Linked DNA regions of Hyalangium ruber. The protein of the gene in region 1 interacts with the protein of each later gene in a pairwise test. Links are inferred from orthologs where the notes say so. Each region holds a gene or a part of one and is shown on either strand. Other genes may lie near its edges. The genes, in order: yhbY and rho.

Region 1 (8,143 bases):
TCCCGCCGCACCTCGAGGGGCAAGAGCAGGAAGGTGCTCACGGGGGCGCCTCCCGGTGAGAGCGGGAGGCCCCGGAGGGCCGAAGCATCATTGAAGAGCGCGGCGAGCTCTGAGTCCGGGGCGCGCTCCAGCGCGTCCATCCAACACGTAGGCGTGGAGGCCAGGGCCCGGAAGCGGGGAGCGGACGCCGCCTCCGGGAAGAGCTCGCCCACGAACCCGTACCCGCTCCGGGTCTGTTCGAGGAGCAACCCGAGCAGCCGGGCGCAGAGCTGCCGCACGTCACCTCCCCGATGGAACTCCGTCTGGAGCTCCATCGCGGCCCACACCCCGGAGTCGCGGGCTGGAGGCTCCTCCGACGTCACACGCATGCCCCCTTGCCCTGGGGCGCGCTCTTCTTGAGAGAGTGGAGCCAGGCCTTTGGGTGGGGACATCAGGACCTCTGAGGTAGGGAGCCATCATACTCGGACTCGGGGTGGGATGGCTGCCCTGGTTGCTGGGCGAGGGGCGGAGCCCTCCTGCGTGGCGCTCCGGCCCGTGTTAGGAGGGGGCCGGCGGCATGAGCGAGAAGAGCGCGGAAATCCCTACCTCGGGCGAGGCGGCCGAGGGCTACGTCGACATCGAGTACGTCGTGGAGCCCAACTACGCCGGCTGGCGCTTGGACCGCTACCTCAACGAGAAGATCCGCCGCCTGTCCCTCGCGCGCATCCGGGGCATCATCCAGCGGGGCCTCATCTGTGAGCACCGCCTCACGCCCTCCACGCTGGTCTACCCGGGGCTCATCTTCAGCATCCGCCGCCGCGCCAGCGACGAGCCGGACACGCCGACCGAGCTGCCGATCGCCTTCCAGGACGACTGGCTCCTCGTGCTCGACAAGCCCGCGGGCCTGCCCATCCACCCCAGCGCCCGCTACCAGACGGGCACGTTGACGACCTTGCTGCGGGAGCGCTTTGGCGAGCACTTCGCCGAGCCCGCCCACCGCCTGGACCGCGAGACGAGCGGGCTCGTCGTCTGTGGGCGCACCACCGAGTCGTGCCGCGTGCTGGGGCGTCTCTTCGTCTCTCGCGACGTCCATAAGGAGTATCTCGCCATCTGCGAGGGCCACCCGCCCGAGGACACCTTCTTCGTGGACGCGCCCATCGCCGAGGGCACCGCGCTCATCCGCATCGCCGTGCGCATCGACGCCGTGCAGGGCAAGGAGAGTCGCACCCGCTTCCAGGTGCTCCAGCGCTTCACCCGCGACGGGGAGCCCTTCGCCCTGCTGCGCTGCTATCCGGAGACGGGTCGCCAGCACCAGATCCGCATTCACCTGCACGCGGCGGGCTTTCCCCTCGTGGGGGACAAGATGTACGGCCCCGATCCGGGCTACTTCGACCGTTTCAGCAAGCACTGCCTGGAGCCCGAGGCCTGGGTGCGCCTGCGCCTGCCCCGCCACGCGCTCCACGCCGCCCATCTCTCCTTTCCCCATCCGGGGACCGGGGAGCGGGTGACGTTCGACTCACCGCTGCCGGGGGACCTGGTCGACTTCATGGAGGGCAGGAACGGCGAGAAAACTCAGGGGTAGAAAAAAGGCCCGCAACCTTTTCGCGGGGCCTGGGTTCATGCAGGCGAACCCTTTTTCCACTCTCGGGAGTCACCCATGCGCCGCACCCTCCTCATCGCCGCCGCCGCCTTCTGCCTCGGAGGCTTCGCCACCCAGGCCTATGCCGACCGTCAGCCTCGCATGAAGGATGCCCTGGTCCACCTGCAGTCCGCGCTCGACTCCCTGGAGAAGGCTGCCTCCGATAAGGGGGGGCACCGCGTGAAGGCCATCCAGAGCACCAAGGACGCCATCGATGAGGTGAAGAAGGGCATCGCCTTCGACAACAAGCACTGAGCAGCGCTCACCCCGCCCCCTCTCCGCACGGGAGAGGGGAGGGCGGCTTCCATGCACGTGCGCTCAGGCCGTGAGCTGCTTGCCCGCGGGCATCGTCGGGCCCGTGGCCACCGCCGCCTCGGCGTTATTCGGCTCGGCGCTCGCCGCGGTTGCTGCCTTGGCGTTGGCCGCAGCCGCCGCCTCGCTCAGCTCTCCGGCCAGGTACTTTCCGGAGAAGCACGCCGTGCAGAAGGTGTTGCGCTCCTTGTCGCCCACCGCCGCGCCCAGCCCCTCCAGCGAGAGGTAGCCCAGGGTGTCCGCCGTCACGTAGCGGGCGATCTCCTCCGTCGAGTGGTTGGAGGCGATCAGCTCCTGCCGGCTCGGCGTGTCGATGCCGTAGTAGCAGGGCCAGCTCGTCGGCGGAGACGAGATGCGCAGGTGGACCTCCACCGCCCCGGCCGCCTTCAGCATCTTGACGATCTTCCGGCTCGTGGTGCCGCGCACGATCGAGTCGTCCACCACCACCACGCGCTTGCCCTTGAGCACCTGCCGCACCGCCGACAGCTTCAGCTTCACGCCGAAGTGACGGATCGACTGCTGCGGCTCGATGAACGTGCGCCCCACGTAGTGGCTGCGGATGAGCCCCACGTCATACGGGATCCCGCTCACCTGCGAGAAGCCGATCGCCGCCGGCACTCCCGAGTCCGGCACGGCGATGACCAGGTCCGCTCCCGGCGCGGGCTGCTCGCGCGCCAGCTGTCGCCCCAGCTCCTTGCGCGTCTCGTACACGCTCGTGCCGAACAGCACCGAGTCCGGCTTGGCGAAGTACACGTGCTCGAAGATGCAGCGCCCCAGCCGCGTCGGCACGAAGGGCTGGCTGGTGCGCATGCCCTGCGCGTCGATGACGACCATCTCGCCGGCCTCGAGCTCGCGGATGTACTCCGCCTCGATGAGGTCCAACGCCGTCGTCTCGCTGGCCAGCACGTAGCTGTTGCGCAGCCGCCCCAGCACCAGCGGCCGGAAGCCGTACGGGTCTCTCACCGCCACCAGCTGCCCCTGCGTGAGGAACAGCAGGCTGTAGGCCCCCTTCACCTTGCTCAGCGCCTCGATGACCTTCTTCTCGAAGGTGGGCTGCCGCGAGCGGGCGATGAGGTGGATGACGACCTCGGTGTCCGAGTCCGACTGGAAGATGGCTCCGTCGGCCTCCAGCGACGTCCGCAGCTCCTTGGCGTTCACCAGGTTGCCGTTGTGCGCCACGGCCATCTGCCCGCCCGCGTACTCCACCGACAGCGGCTGGGCGTTCTTGAGCTGGCTGACGCCCGCCGTGGAGTAGCGCACGTGGCCGATCGAGGCGTTGCCTGGCAGCTTCTCCAGCGTCGGCGCGCCGAAGATGTCCGCCACCAGCCCCATCTGCCGATGCGAGCGCAGCTGGCGCCCGTCAGACGCGACGATGCCGGCCGACTCCTGCCCGCGGTGCTGCAGCGCGTGCAGACCCAGGTACGTGAGGTTCGAGGCCTCGGGATGTCCGATGATTCCGAAGATGCCGCACATGGTGGCGCCTTATCCCCTTTTCGAGCGCACAGCGGAACAGGAACCCTCTCCCTTCTGCTGGGTATTCCACCCACCCCAGGTCGGAGCGTGTGGGCGGGCGGGCAGGGGAGGGCCCGCGTGGTGGCTGTGCGATAGCCAGCCCCCGGAAAACCTGAACGGTTAGGCTTCCGCCCCGCATGGCCTCGAGACGCCGCCTCCTGCGCTCCCTGCTGCCCTTCGCGCTGCTCACTGCGGGCGCGGCGTATGCCATCGCCTCGTGGAACTGGTGCGGGCGGTGGGAGACCCGCCCTCCAGCGCTCATGCTCAACACCCGCGCCGAGGGGGCCTTGAAGGTCGGGGCTGCTCGGGTGCCGCTGCAGCCGCCTTTTCCCGTCGTCGTCGCCGGCTACCCGCCTCCGCGTCCCGAGGCCTCCCAGGCCGCGCCGGCTCCCCACGCCCGCGCCGTCGTGGTGCAGGTGGGCGAGGTGCGCGTGGGCCTCGTCTCCCTGGAGCTGCTGTCGGTGACGGCGAACCTGGTGGAGCCCCTCCGCCTGCGAGGCGCGGAGCTGGGCATCAACGACGTGCTGGTGTTCGCCACGCACACGCACTCGTCCTTGGGTGGCTATGACTCGCGGCTGGTGGCCCAGATCGCGGGCACCGGGCGCTACCGGGACGACTCCCTGAGCGCGGTCAGCTCCGCGGCCCTGGAGGCGCTCAGGCAGGCCGCCGCCACGCTCACGGACGCGACATTGGAGGTGGGCGAGGCGCGTGAGCCGGGCTTCGTCTACTCGCGCTCGGGTGGCGAGCCTCCGGATGGCGTGCTCACCCGGGTCGTCTTCCGGGGGGCGTCGGGGCCTGTCGCCGAGCTGCTCCTGCTCGCCGCGCACCCCACCCTGGTACCCCGCCAGCATGCCTCCGTGGACCCGGACTATCCGGGTCGCCTCAGCGAACTTCGCGAGGCCGGGGGCGGGGTGGTGCTCGTGCTCCAGGGGGCCGTGGGCAACGCCTCCGTGGCCTTCAATGAGGGACAGGGCGTGGAGCGCGCGGCGGCCTTCGCCCAGGCGCTCTCGGGGTTGGTGGACAAGGCCGTGCCCTCGGCCGTTCCGGGGCCGACGCGGCTGGCGCTGGCGCGCGCGGAGGTGGCGCTGCCTCGGCCGGACTCCTCCCGGCTGGTGCCCGCCCTCACCCGGGCCGCTGGGGACAACTTCCTGTGCCACTCCTCCGCCCGGGTGGCCGCGGTGAATGCACTCGCGCTGGGGCCCCTGGAGCTGCTCACGCTCCCCGGTGAGCCCACCATGGGAGCGGGCCAGGTGCTGCTCCAGCGCACCGGCGCCACGCGCGTGCTGGGGCTCTCCGGAGACTACATCGGCTATGTGGACACGCCCGAGCAGGTGGCTCAGAAGGCCGGCGAGTCCAAGCGTCAGTACTTCGGCCCCACGCTCCTCGAGCGCCTGGGCGCCGCGGCCCAGAGCGCTTCCGAGGCCGCGGGCTTCACCCGCGAGCCGTAGGGCTCACAGGTCGTCGAACTCCGAGTCCTCCTTGCGCTTCTTGAAGAGCAGCGCCGTGCGCCCCAGCAGCTGCACCAGCTCCGAGCCGGTGCCCTGTGCCATGCGCTCGGCGGCCTCGTGCCGCGTCTCCGGGCCCTCGTTGATCTTCACCTTGATGAGCTCGTGGTCGTTCAGCGCCTGCGTCAGGGCGCTCAGCACGCCCTCGGTGACGCCGGACTGACCTACGAGAACCACGGGCTCCAGGTGGTGCCCCTTCGCGCGCAGGGCGCGGCGCTGCTTGCCGGTGAGCGGCACGTCGTCTCCTTCAGTGGCGTGAGGCGCACTCCAGCGCCTCATGCGGGGGCGCACCCTACTTCTTCTGGGCCGCCATGCGCACTTCTCGCTGCGCATCGATGTGATCTGGCTGAAGCTCCACGGTGCGCTTGAAGTGCTTGAGGGCCCCGGTGGCGTCCCCCAGCGTCTTGGCCATGAGGCCCATGAAGTAGTGCGCCGGAGCGCAGCGCTCGTTCTTCTTGATGGCCTGCTGGAGCTCTCGGAACACCTCGGGCTGGATGGCCTTCTTGTCCGGCGCCGCGCAGAAGCGGGCGTAGGCGCGCCAGGCGTGGAACTCGGCCTCCGCCCCGTTGAGCTGGATGGCCTCGTCGAAGATGGCCACCGCCTCGGCGTACTTGCGCGCCTTCATGAAGATGGTGCCCTTCTTGAAGCGCTCCTCCGCCTGGAGGATGGCCACCACGTCCACCTCTTCCTGACCCTCCGCGCCCCCCTTGAGCGTTTCGATGTAATCGGCCCGGCTCTTGTCGTCCGTGAGCGTGCGGTAGGCATCGCCGATGTAGCCGAAGATCTCCGCCTTGAGCTTCTCCAGCTCCGGCGGCGCGTTGGGTGGCAGTGTGTCCGGGTGGTACAGCCGGGCCAGCTTGAAGTAGGCGCCCTTCACCGCGCCCGCGTCCGTCTGCTGCGGGAGGCCCAGCCGATCGAAGTGGTTCTGGCCCTTCAGGGTGGCCGCCGTCTGCCGCAGGGTGGGGAGGTCGTCCGGCCCTGCTGCGCTGGCGGGAGCCGCGGAGGCTGCCGGAGCGCTCGGCTGCGGTGCGGCGGGCTTCGGGGCCGTGGGCGCGGCCGGAGCGGGCGCTGCTCCGGGAGCCGCCGGCTTGAGCACGGGCGCGGCGGGCTTCGCGGGGCTAGCGGCGGGGGCGGGGTTCGGAGCCGCCGCGGGCCGGGTGGGTGCGGTGGGAGCGGCGGCTGCGGCGGGCGCTGGGTTGGGAGCCGCGGGCCGGGCGGCGGCTGGGGCCGCTGCGGGCGCAGGAGCGGCGGGCCTGGGAGCAGCGGCCGGGGCGGCAGCGGGTGCCGGGTTGGGCGCGGCGGGCCTGGGGGCAGCGGCGGCCGGGGCGGCAGCAGGCGCCGGGTTGGGAGCGGCGGGCCTGGGAGCAGCAGCGGCGGCCGGAGGCGGATTCGGGGCAGCGGCGGCAGGCGGGGGTGGTGCCGCGCGCTGGGCGACGGCCGCGAAGGAGACTCCTTCCAGCTCCTTCAGCAGGAACGCCAGGCGCAGGATGTGGTCGGTGTCCTGGGGGAAGTCCGTGAGGAGCTGCGCGATGGAGCGCACGCCGTCGATGACGGTGAGCACGCGCACCTCATGCGGGGTGAGGCGCAGGTCGCTCGCGGCCACCATGCCACCTGCCTTCATGATGGGCAGGTTGAGCACGGGCTGCAGGCGCCGCTTGAGGTCCGGAGAGGCGATGCGGCGGACCTGGTCGCTCAGCACGGCCCAGCGGTTGCCCAGCGGCATCGCCTTGGCGGCGGGCAGGTCCTTCGCCTCGTAGGTGAAGGTGCCGGACTCGGCGCGCAGGCCCTTGTGGAGGAGGGAGAGGGCGCGCTGGGAGAGGTGATTGAAGGCGCTGGCGGGCTGGAGCAGCCCCATGCCGAAGAGGGCGGCGAGCAGATCGCCTCCGAAGCGCGCGCGGGCGCCCTCGGCCTGCTGGAGCTGCTCGGCGGAGAGCAGCTTCGCCTGGGTGAGCACCGTGCCGAGCGCGTCCTCGGGGTGCGAGGAGTCGACGAACTCGGGGCTGCCCTTGCGGAAGTGGATCTGGATGGCGCGGTCGGCGAGCCTCAGGGTGAGCAGGCCCGTGTGCGTGCCCGCGGAGATGCGGCCGTAGAGCTGGATGGGCGAGCTCTGTTCGAGCGAGCCCTGCGCGGGCGGCGGCGCCAGGGACTCCGGAGTAGCGACAGGAGGGGGCGTCGCGGCGGGGGAAGTGGCGGCAGCGGGCCCCACCGTGGGCACTGGTCCCGAGGGGCGTGCCGGCGAGGCGGCTCCAGGCCCCACTGCGGCGTGAGCGCCCGAAGGCGCCACGCCTGGGGCAGGCCTGGGCGCGGTACCGGCGGTTGGGGCTCCGGGGGCGGCGGGTGCGCCCGGAGCTACACCGGCGGGCCCGGGCGGACGCTGCGCCGCGCCCGGAGGCGCGACGGGACGGAAGCTACCGGAGGGGTTGCTCGGCATGGCGCCCGGGGGCACCCCGGCGGGGCGGGCTCCGGGGGCTCCTGCTGGGGCGCCGGCCTGGGGAACAGCGCCGGGGACGACGGGCCTGGGGGCGCCGGCTTGAGGAACGGTGCCGGGCGCGGGTCGGGGCGCGTTGGCCTGAGCCACGGCTCCCGGGCCCGCCATGGGCGCTGCCCCTGGGGTTGCCGTGACTGGAGGCGCGGCGGCGGCGGTCGGCCGCCCCATCTCCGGGGGAAGCTCCGCCCTGGCCACGGGGACGGTTGCACCCGGGGCCACGACGTCCCCCCACATCTCGCGGGGGAACGCGTCACGCAGATGCGGAAACCGCCCCGGGAAGGCGAACTGAAGCCCATCCTCGGACACCTGCAGCCGACCCTGGATGACGCCGTTGTCGATCAACAGCTCGATGGTCGCCAGGGTCAGCGGGCCCCACACAACGCCCTTGTCGTTGCGGACGAAGTACTGCCGGACTTCTCCCTCCGCCATGCGCGGTCTCGCTCCTTGGGTGTCACCCTAGCGCCATCGGCGCATTCAACCAAACAGCCATGCAGGCCCGTTGCTTCAGGGCTGGGCCCCTTCCATCGCCGCCAGGCCGATGAGGGCCATGCAGGAGTCCTCACCCTGGAGGGTGGTGGGAGGGTCGAAGCAATGGACTTCACTGTCGAATACCTTGCACACCCCCTTGGGCGTCGAGGCGCAGGCGGATCGGGAGTAGGCCGTCGCGCACGCGTAGCCACAGGCCGCGGTGCCGTCATTGGAGCGGCA
Region 2 (8,316 bases), on another replicon or contig:
CTCATCCAGGCGCGGGCGGAGCGGCTGGAGGCGGAGGCCACCGCGCGCGGCGTGCCGCCCGGAGAGCGCGTGCCCCGGCTGCTGTCGGCCATCGCTCCCACTCCCGCCGGACGACAGATCCTGGTGAACTTCCTGGAACGCTTTCCCTGACTGGAGCCCCCCTGTGTACCGCCTCCTTCCCCTTGCTCCCCTGCTGTGGCTGCTGGCCTGCAACGACCGAGACCTGTGCGCCGAGTCCCCCCTCTGCGAGGAGAACCGCGCCGTCAACTGCGAGCCGTCCTGTACCGTGGGGCCCTGCTCCAACGGCCCGAACATCCTGCCGTGTGGCGAGAGCGCCATGTGCAGCATCGTCCCCGGAGACATCAACTCGCAGCGCTTCTTCCGCTCCCGCGCGCTGTGCGTGCAGGAGGGCAGCGCCTCGTGTGATCCGACGACCTCGGGCGCGCCCACCTGTGATGGCCAGGGGGCCCAGGGCATCATCAGCGGCTGCAGCGAGTACAAGCGCGTCATCCGCGCCTCGTGTACGCAGGCGGGCCTCTACTTCTCCAACACCGCCTGCTGCCAGGGCGAGCCGACGGATGGAGGCACTCCGGACGGGGGCACCTCCACTCCCGACGGCGGCACCTCCACGGACGGCGGACGCTGAGCTAGGTTGGCACGATGCCTTCGCGCTGGGACTACCTCTTCGAGACCAAGCCCATCCCCATGATGGACCACCTCCTGGAGGAGGTGGCGAAGCTGCTGGCGAAGGACCTGACCCAGTGGCCGCCGCCCATCCAGGAGATCGACCTGGACGTGGGCGGCACCTTCGCGCCGCTCTTCCTGGAGCCCACGCCCCGGCCGGGCCCGGCCGTCTACACCGAGGCGCTGCGGCTCTCGCGCTGGGAGCTGGCGCGCGAGTTCGACGCGTATGACGACTACATGCGCAACAAGCGCTACCTCGAGCGAGGGCTGGCGCCGACGGACCGGCTGACGCTGCTCTTTCTCAACCGCTGGTTGGTGGAGCAAATGTTGGGATTGGGCGAGGCCACCGAGGGCCGGGTGAAGCGGCCGCTGATGAGCCAGGTGCTCGACAAGGTGGAGGCGAAGCTGCGGTTGGTGCAGCCCCCGCCCTCCGGCCTCATCGTCTAAGGGGGGTAGAGGACTTGTGACGGGGGGGCGGCTCTGCCATAAGCCGCGCCATGTTGCAGCCCGCCGATATCACGCCTCCCGAGGAGCGCCGCAAGCGACTCATCATCCTCGCGTGCCTGTGGTTGGCCATCGCGGCGGTGCTCATCACCTTCCGCTCGGTGGTGATGCCCTTCGCGGGCGCGGCCCTCATCGCCTACCTCGTGCAGCCATTGGTGGCCCGCATCACCCGCCTCCGCGTAGGCGGCAGGCAAATCCCCCGGTGGGTGGCCATCCTGCTCATCTACGCCCTGTTCTTCGTGGGCGTGTACCTGTTCTTCATCGCGCTGGTGCCGCAGCTCTACCGCGAGCTGGCGCGCATCAGCCGTGACGCGCTGGCCTTCGCCAACTCGCTCACCCCGGAGTACCTCCAGTCGGTCGCCCAGCGCGCCGAGGCGTGGCTGAGCGGCTACGGCATCCCCATCGCGCTGTCCAACCGGGCGGTGGAGGGCGCCGACCCTTCGGCGAGCGGGCCGCACTTCAGCTTCGCGGTGGACCTGGCGCAGATGCTCAAGGACTCCGCGGCCCGGCTGGCGGTGCTGGTGCGCGAGAACCTGGGCAACATCGTCACCATCTCCCGCACCATCATCGGCGGCGTGGTCGCCGGCGTCTTCATGGTGTTCTTCATCCTGATGGTGGGCGCGTTCTTCTCCATCGACGCGCAGGGCATCCGCAGCTACTTCGGCACCCTCATCCCGCCCGAGTACGCCGCTGACGCGCGCGTGCTGGTGGATCGCATCGACCGCTCGCTGTCGGGTGTCGTCCGCGGCCAGGTGACCATCTGCCTGGTGAACGGGGTGCTCACGGGCATCGGCCTGCTGGTGTTCGGGGTGAAGTTCGCCTTCCTGCTGGCCACCATCGCCACGCTGCTGAGCCTCATCCCCATCTTTGGCAGCATCCTCAGCTCGGTGCCCATCGTCGTCATCGCGCTGGCGGACGGGTTCCAGAAGGCGTTTGCCATCCTGGTGTGGATCATCGGCATCCACGCGCTGGAGGCCTACTTCCTCAACCCGAAGATCATGGGCTCGGCGGCGCGCATCCACCCGGTCATCGTGGCCTTCAGCCTGATTGCCGGGGAGCGCCTCTTCGGGCTGGTGGGCGCGCTGTTCGCGGTGCCCATCGCCGCCGTCTTCGTGGCGTGCTTCGACTACGCGCGCCTCAAGGCCCAGCCGGCGCCGGTCATCGCTCCGCCGAACCCCTGAGACGTTCTACTGGCAGGCCGCGGCGCAGCGCGAGTCGCGGCACACGGCGATGCAGCGCCCGCAGTCGATGCTGTTGGGCGTGCAGGTCCCGTCACAGCGCACGTTGACACAGCTGGGCGCCTCGGAGACATGCGTGGGGTTGGTGGCCTCGCCGCAGCACCCGTTGGGGGCGCAGTCGCTGTCGCGGTAGCAGATCGCGTCGGAGAGCCCGATGGGGATCTCTCCGAGCTCTGGATCGATGGGCTCGCACCCCACTCCGAATCCCAAAACCACCCCCAAGGCGAGGGTGGCCAGTCGTCCGAAGCGGGTGCGGCGCATACAGGGCTCCTTGCTAGCGGTTCATCGACCCGAGGAACTCGGGGTTGGAAGCGGTGGGGCGCATGTGCTTGAGCACGAACTCCATCGCGTCGATCGGCGTGAAGGGGTGCAGCACCTGGCGCAGCGCGGTGATGCGGATGAGGTCCGACTGGCCCAGCAGCAGCTCTTCCTTGCGCGTGCCCGACTTGTTGATGTCGAGGCACGGGAAGATGCGCTTCTCGAAGAGCTTGCGGTCCAGGACGATTTCCGAGTTACCGGTGCCCTTGAACTCCTCGAAAATCACTTCGTCCATGCGGCTGCCGGTGTCGATGAGCGCGGTGCCGATGATGGTGAGGCTGCCACCCTCCTCGATGTTGCGCGCGGCGCCGAAGAAGCGCTTGGGCTTGTGCAGCGCGTTGGCGTCCACACCACCGGAGAGAATCTTGCCGGAGGCCGGCACCACCGTGTTGTAGGCGCGCGCCAGACGGGTGATGGAGTCCAGGAGGATGCAGACGTCGTACTTCTGCTCGACCAGGCGCTTGGCCTTGTCGATGACCATCTCCGCCACCTGAACGTGGCGCGTGGCCGGCTCGTCGAAGGTGGAGGACACCACCTCGCCGCGCACGCTGCGCTCCATGTCCGTCACCTCTTCCGGGCGCTCATCCACCAGCAGCACCATGAGGTAGACATCCGGGTGGTTCTTGGCAATGGCGTGGGCGATGTTCTGCAGCAGCACCGTCTTACCGGCCTTGGGAGGCGCCACGATGAGGCAGCGCTGGCCCATGCCGATGGGGCAGAACATGTCGATGATGCGGGTCGTCATCTCCGACCCCTCGTGCTCCAGCTTCAGCTTGCGCGTGGGGTAGAGCGGCGTGAGGTTGTCGAAGAGGATGCGCTCGCGCGCCGCCTCGGACAGCGGATCCACGAAGTTGACCCGGTCCACCTTCTGCAGCGCGAAGAAGCGCTCGCCCTCGCGGGGCTGGCGGATGGGGCCCGTCACCGTATCGCCGGGGCGCAGGTTGAAGCGGCGCACCTGCGAGGGGGACACGTAGATGTCGTCCGGGCTGGGCTGGTAGTCGCTGTCGGAGCTGCGCAGGAAGCCGAAGCCGTCGCTGAGCAGTTCCAGCACCCCTTCCGCGTGGACCTCGAAGCGCTTGTCGGCGATGCCCGACAGCAGCGCGAAGATGAGGTCCTGCTTCTTCAGACCCTGGTAGCCCTCGATGTTGAAGTCGTGGGCCATCTTCGACAGCTCGGTGATCTTCATCCGCTTCAGGTCATTGAGCTTGATGACCTGCATCGGGGCGCCATCGCGCGTCACCTCGGTGATGGAGGGCGTCTCGGCGGGCTCGGGAGCGGCGGGAGCGGCGGGGGGCTCGGCGGCGGCGACGGCGCGGGCCTCCTGGAACTCCTCGTCGCGCACGGGGCGCGGCATGGGCGTGAGCACGGGGCGAGGCGGCTCGGCGGCCTGCTCACCGGCGTCAGCGGCCTCGGCCTCGCCCTCGTCCGCGCGGCGGGTGCGGCGACGAGCGGGCTTCTCGGGCTCCTCCCGCTCGGGGGCGGCCTTGGCGGTGGTGGTGCGGCGGCGCTTGGGGCGCTCTTCGGCCTCGACCTCGATGTCCGGGGCCTTCTCTTTGGTTGAACGGGCTTTGCGCATGATGGGGGTGATTGCGTTGCTGGGGCGCCCGTGGACCGAGCGCGCGTCTGTTGTCGGGAGATTTCGCGGGGTGCCGGAGAGCACCGCCCAGGCGACACACTGGCCGACCCGCCCAAGTCCCCTCACGGGACCGTGGCAGAGCCGAAGGGGTGGTTGGGAAGAAAGGGCACCAGGGGAACCCTGACGCCTTGAACCGCCGGGCAGGTTATTGACGACCCCCAGGGCTGTCAAGGCATCGCTGCCTTGCCTGCCCACTGAAACTGTCGCCCGGCAGGCCCTTCTCAAGAGGTAGGAACCGCGCCGGCCACCCGTTCCTTCCCGACAACGGGCCCATTTCCCGAATCCGCTCCCCTTCCGCCGATGGGTCGAAGTTGGAGGACTACTTCATGGGTAGGGCGTCTCCGTGATAGAGAAGTCGCCACCACGGAGCCGGGTGTGCAGATGGCAGCGACTCTTCTCTCCAACCTCCAGCGTCCTGCCTCTCAGCGCCCCCGGGCGCTCGCCTCGCGTTTCACCTCGCTACGCCCGGCTTGCGGAGAGTCGGGGAAGGTCGCCATCCTCGCGTCCGATCGGACCGGGGACATCCCCTTCCCCTCCCCCGGCGAGGCTCCATCCGTGGATTTGAAGACCGCCGAGAAACGCGCCCGCGAGCTCCGTCAGGAGCTGGCTCACCACAACTATCGCTACTACGTCCTCGACTCGCCGGAGGTGAGCGACGCGCAGTACGACCGGCTGATGCGCGAGCTGCAGGAGCTCGAGGCGAAGCACCCCCAGCTGGCCACTCCCGACTCGCCCACCCAGCGCGTGGGCGGCGAGGCCGCCGAGAAGTTCGAGAAGGTCGTCCACCGGGCGCCCATGCTCTCGCTGGCCAACGTCTTCAATGACGAGGAGTTCTCCGACTTCGACGAGCGCATCCGCAAGCTGGCTGGCGTCTCCGAGGTCACCTACGTCTGCGAGCCCAAGCTCGACGGCCTGGCCATCACCCTGCGCTACGAGCAGGGCAAGTTCCTCCAGGGCGCCACGCGTGGCGATGGCACCACGGGCGAGGACGTGACGGGCAACCTGCGCACCGTGCGCAGCCTGCCGCTGGAGCTCTTGCCCCAGGACGGCGTGAAGGTGCCTCCCGTGCTCGAGGTGCGCGGCGAGGTCTTCATCCGCAAGGAGGACTTCAAGAAGCTCAATGAGAAGCGCGAGGAGGAGGGCGAGCCGCTCTTCGCCAACCCGCGCAACGCGGCGGCCGGCAGCCTGCGCCAGCTCGATCCGAAGATGACCGCGAGCCGCCCGCTCTCCATCTACCTCTACGAGTACGTGGCCACCGAGGGCCTGCCCGCCTTCAAGACGCACACCGAGAAGCTCGAGTACCTCAAGAAGCTCGGGCTGCCCGTCAACCGCCACGAGCATGCCAAGGGCCTGGACGGCGTACGCAAGCAGTACGAGGCCTCGCAGAAGGGCCGCCACGCCCTGCCCTTCGAAGTCGACGGCATGGTGGTGAAGGTGGACGACGAGGACCTGCGCCTGCGGCTCGGTCAGGTCTCCAAGAGCCCCCGCTGGGCGGTGGCCTACAAGTTCCCGCCCGAGGAGGAGTCCACCCGGGTGGATGCCATCGAGGTGCAGGTGGGCCGCACGGGCGCCCTGACTCCCGTGGCCCACCTCAAGCCGGTGAAGGTCGGCGGCGTCACCGTGTCGCGCGCCACCCTGCACAACGAGGACGAGCTGCGCCGCAAGGACGTGCGCCAGGGCGACACCGTCTTCGTCCGCCGCGCGGGCGACGTCATCCCGGAAATCGTCTCGGTGGTGCTCTCCAAGCGCCCGGCGGACTCCAAGCCCTACGAATTCCCCAAGAACTGCCCGGTGTGCGGCGCCCAGACGGCCAAGGACGAGGAGGGCGCCATCATCCGCTGCACCAGCGCCTCGTGTCCCGCGCAGCTCGTGGAGAAGATCCGCCACTTCGCCTCGCGCACCGCCATGGACGTCGACGGGGTGGGCGACAAGCTGGCCTCGGCGCTGGTCTCCAGCGGGCTGGTGAAGACGTTCGCGGACCTGTACGCGCTCGACAAGACGAAGCTCATGAGCCTGGAGCGCATGGGCGAGAAGAGCGCCGAGAACCTGCTGGCCGCCATCGAGCGCTCCAAGCAGACCACGCAGCGCCGCTTCCTCTACGCGCTGGGCATCCGGCACGTGGGCGAAGCGACGGCCAAGGCCCTGGCCGAGGCCTTCCCGGACGTGCGGCAGCTCTACACGGCCGACCAGGACTCCGTCACCCGCGTCAAGGACGTGGGCCCCACCATGGCCCAGGTCATCTACGCCTTCTTCCAGGAGCCGCAGAACCGCGCCGCCATCGACGCGCTGCTCTCCGCCGGCGTCACCCCCGCCCCTCCCCAGGTGGCCACGGGCGGCCCCTTCGCGGGCAAGACGGTGGTGCTCACCGGCGGCATGTCCGGCATGAGCCGCGAGCAGGCCAAGGAGGAAATCGAACGGCGGGGCGGCAAGGTGGCGGGAAGTGTCTCGCGCAAGACCGATTTCGTGGTGGCGGGCGAGGACGCAGGTAGCAAGCTGAAGAAGGCTCAGGAACTCGGGGTAAGGATCCTCGACGAGCAGGCCTTCCTGTCACTGCTCAAGGGCGAGGCCCGGAGCTGAGAGTCGAGGAGGCGGGCACAATGGGCATCCAGCGCGTGAGCCTGCGGATACGGGGCAAGGTGCAGGGCGTCTTCTTCCGGGAGAGCACCCGCGTCGAGGCCGCCCGACTGGGCCTCACCGGCTGGGTGCGCAACCGCGACGACGGCTCCGTGGAGGCCGTGGCCGAGGGCGAGCCCGCCGCGCTCGAGGACTTCATCCGCTGGTGCCACCGGGGCCCCGTTTCCGCGCGCGTGACGGACGTCGAGCGCGCGGACAGCGAGCCCACCGGAGAGTTCCGCACCTTCACCGTGGAGCGCACGTCATGACGCCGTACACGATGGCCTCCCTGCCCGCGATGCTCGGCATCCGGGCCGGTCACAAGGTCTCCGTCATCAACCCCCCGCGCGGCTTCGTCCAGCGCCTCAACCCGCTGCCCGAGGGCGTGGAGTTCCTCATCACCGCCCAGTCCGGGTTGGACGTCATCCTCTTCTTCACCTCGGATGCGCACGAGCTCGTCCAGCGCCTGCCTGCCCTCTCGCGCGCCATGGCGCTCACCGGCGGCATCTGGGTGTGCTGGCCCAGCGGCGAGGGCATCAAGAGCTCGCTGTCCGAGGACTTCATCCGCCAGGCCGCGCTCGACATCGGCATGGTGGACAACAAGATCTGCCTCATCGACCCGACGTGGACCGGGCTGCGGCTGGTGCGCCGGCCGCGCGGCCGCCTGGACAAGCCCGAGTCGCGCAAGCAAGCCCCTACCGCCCAGGCCTGAAACCAGGAAAGCGGGGGGCAATCTCTGACGTTGGGACAACATTCGCTACTTCTCGCCTTTACATGCCCGTTAAAGGCGTGAAAAACTCCATGTGTTTCTGGGCAGTTGTATGACGCCCCGCGTTGGTGGGTCGTCATGTCCAGGTGACTTTTTGAGACGGGTTGCGTTCCCAGGCTCCCCTGGGCGTGCCGGTTGCACCGAGTCTCCTTTCACCCCCCCAAGGCGCCCGCGGATGGGCTCCGACCGGGTGTGGAATGAAGGAGCGGGCGGCCCGCGCGAGTGGGGGAACCTTGAACGCTGTCGGTTAAAGGCCTCGCCCGGCACGGTGCCGGTGGTCGCGAGGCGTCATGAACTCGGAGGAGCAGGCGGTGCCCTCAACCCCCACCCGCGAGACGCGAGCCAGAGTCTGGTCCGCCCATGCGGGAGGGTCCTGGGTCCCCTCTCCCCTCGCAGCGCGCGTGGAAGCGCGAGGCCTCGTCGCCTCCCGTCCGGTGGGGCACGCCCGTCCGCGCGCGCGTCCAGGATTCGCCCATGGGCAGCATCCTTGTCATCAACTCCGCGGGTCGAGAGACCCGAGTCGCCCTCGTCGAGGGTGGGCACATCGCGGAGTT

The links.
Region 2: the proteins of yhbY (region 1) and rho interact in binary tests that used the Escherichia coli proteins (3 or more experiments, as listed by UniProt). The link is inferred for Hyalangium ruber from one-to-one orthologs.

What each region holds. Positions count from the first base shown.
Region 1 is NZ_JAXIVS010000003.1:437,742-445,884, reverse strand. The notes cover bases 3,540-6,230. They hold yhbY (ribosome assembly RNA-binding protein YhbY), read right to left. Parts: upstream 5,185-6,230; coding sequence 4,894-5,184; downstream 3,540-4,893. Other genes in these bases: SYV04_RS10735 (J domain-containing protein), read right to left, coding at 5,240-6,230; SYV04_RS10745 (hypothetical protein), read left to right, coding at 3,580-4,890. Also shown: SYV04_RS10765 (PAS domain-containing sensor histidine kinase), read right to left, coding at 1-368; SYV04_RS10760 (RluA family pseudouridine synthase), read left to right, coding at 557-1,561; SYV04_RS10755 (hypothetical protein), read left to right, coding at 1,637-1,873; purF (amidophosphoribosyltransferase), read right to left, coding at 1,937-3,403; more of SYV04_RS10735, read right to left, coding at 6,231-7,864; SYV04_RS10730 (hypothetical protein), read right to left, coding at 7,940-8,143.
Region 2 is NZ_JAXIVS010000006.1:344,447-352,762, reverse strand. Bases 2,011-4,874 are described here. They hold rho (transcription termination factor Rho), read right to left. Parts: upstream 4,321-4,874; coding sequence 2,701-4,320; downstream 2,011-2,700. Other genes in these bases: SYV04_RS19555 (hypothetical protein), read right to left, coding at 2,376-2,687; SYV04_RS19560 (AI-2E family transporter), read left to right, coding at 2,011-2,369. Outside these bases: SYV04_RS19575 (glutamine amidotransferase), read left to right, coding at 1-150; SYV04_RS19570 (hypothetical protein), read left to right, coding at 164-646; SYV04_RS19565 (hypothetical protein), read left to right, coding at 661-1,131; more of SYV04_RS19560, read left to right, coding at 1,182-2,010; NAD-dependent DNA ligase LigA, read left to right, coding at 4,942-6,957; SYV04_RS19540 (acylphosphatase), read left to right, coding at 6,978-7,262; SYV04_RS19535 (DUF3052 family protein), read left to right, coding at 7,259-7,705; SYV04_RS19530 (Rne/Rng family ribonuclease), read left to right, coding at 8,237-8,316. UniProt on the Escherichia coli protein: Facilitates transcription termination by a mechanism that involves Rho binding to the nascent RNA, activation of Rho's RNA-dependent ATPase activity, and release of the mRNA from the DNA template.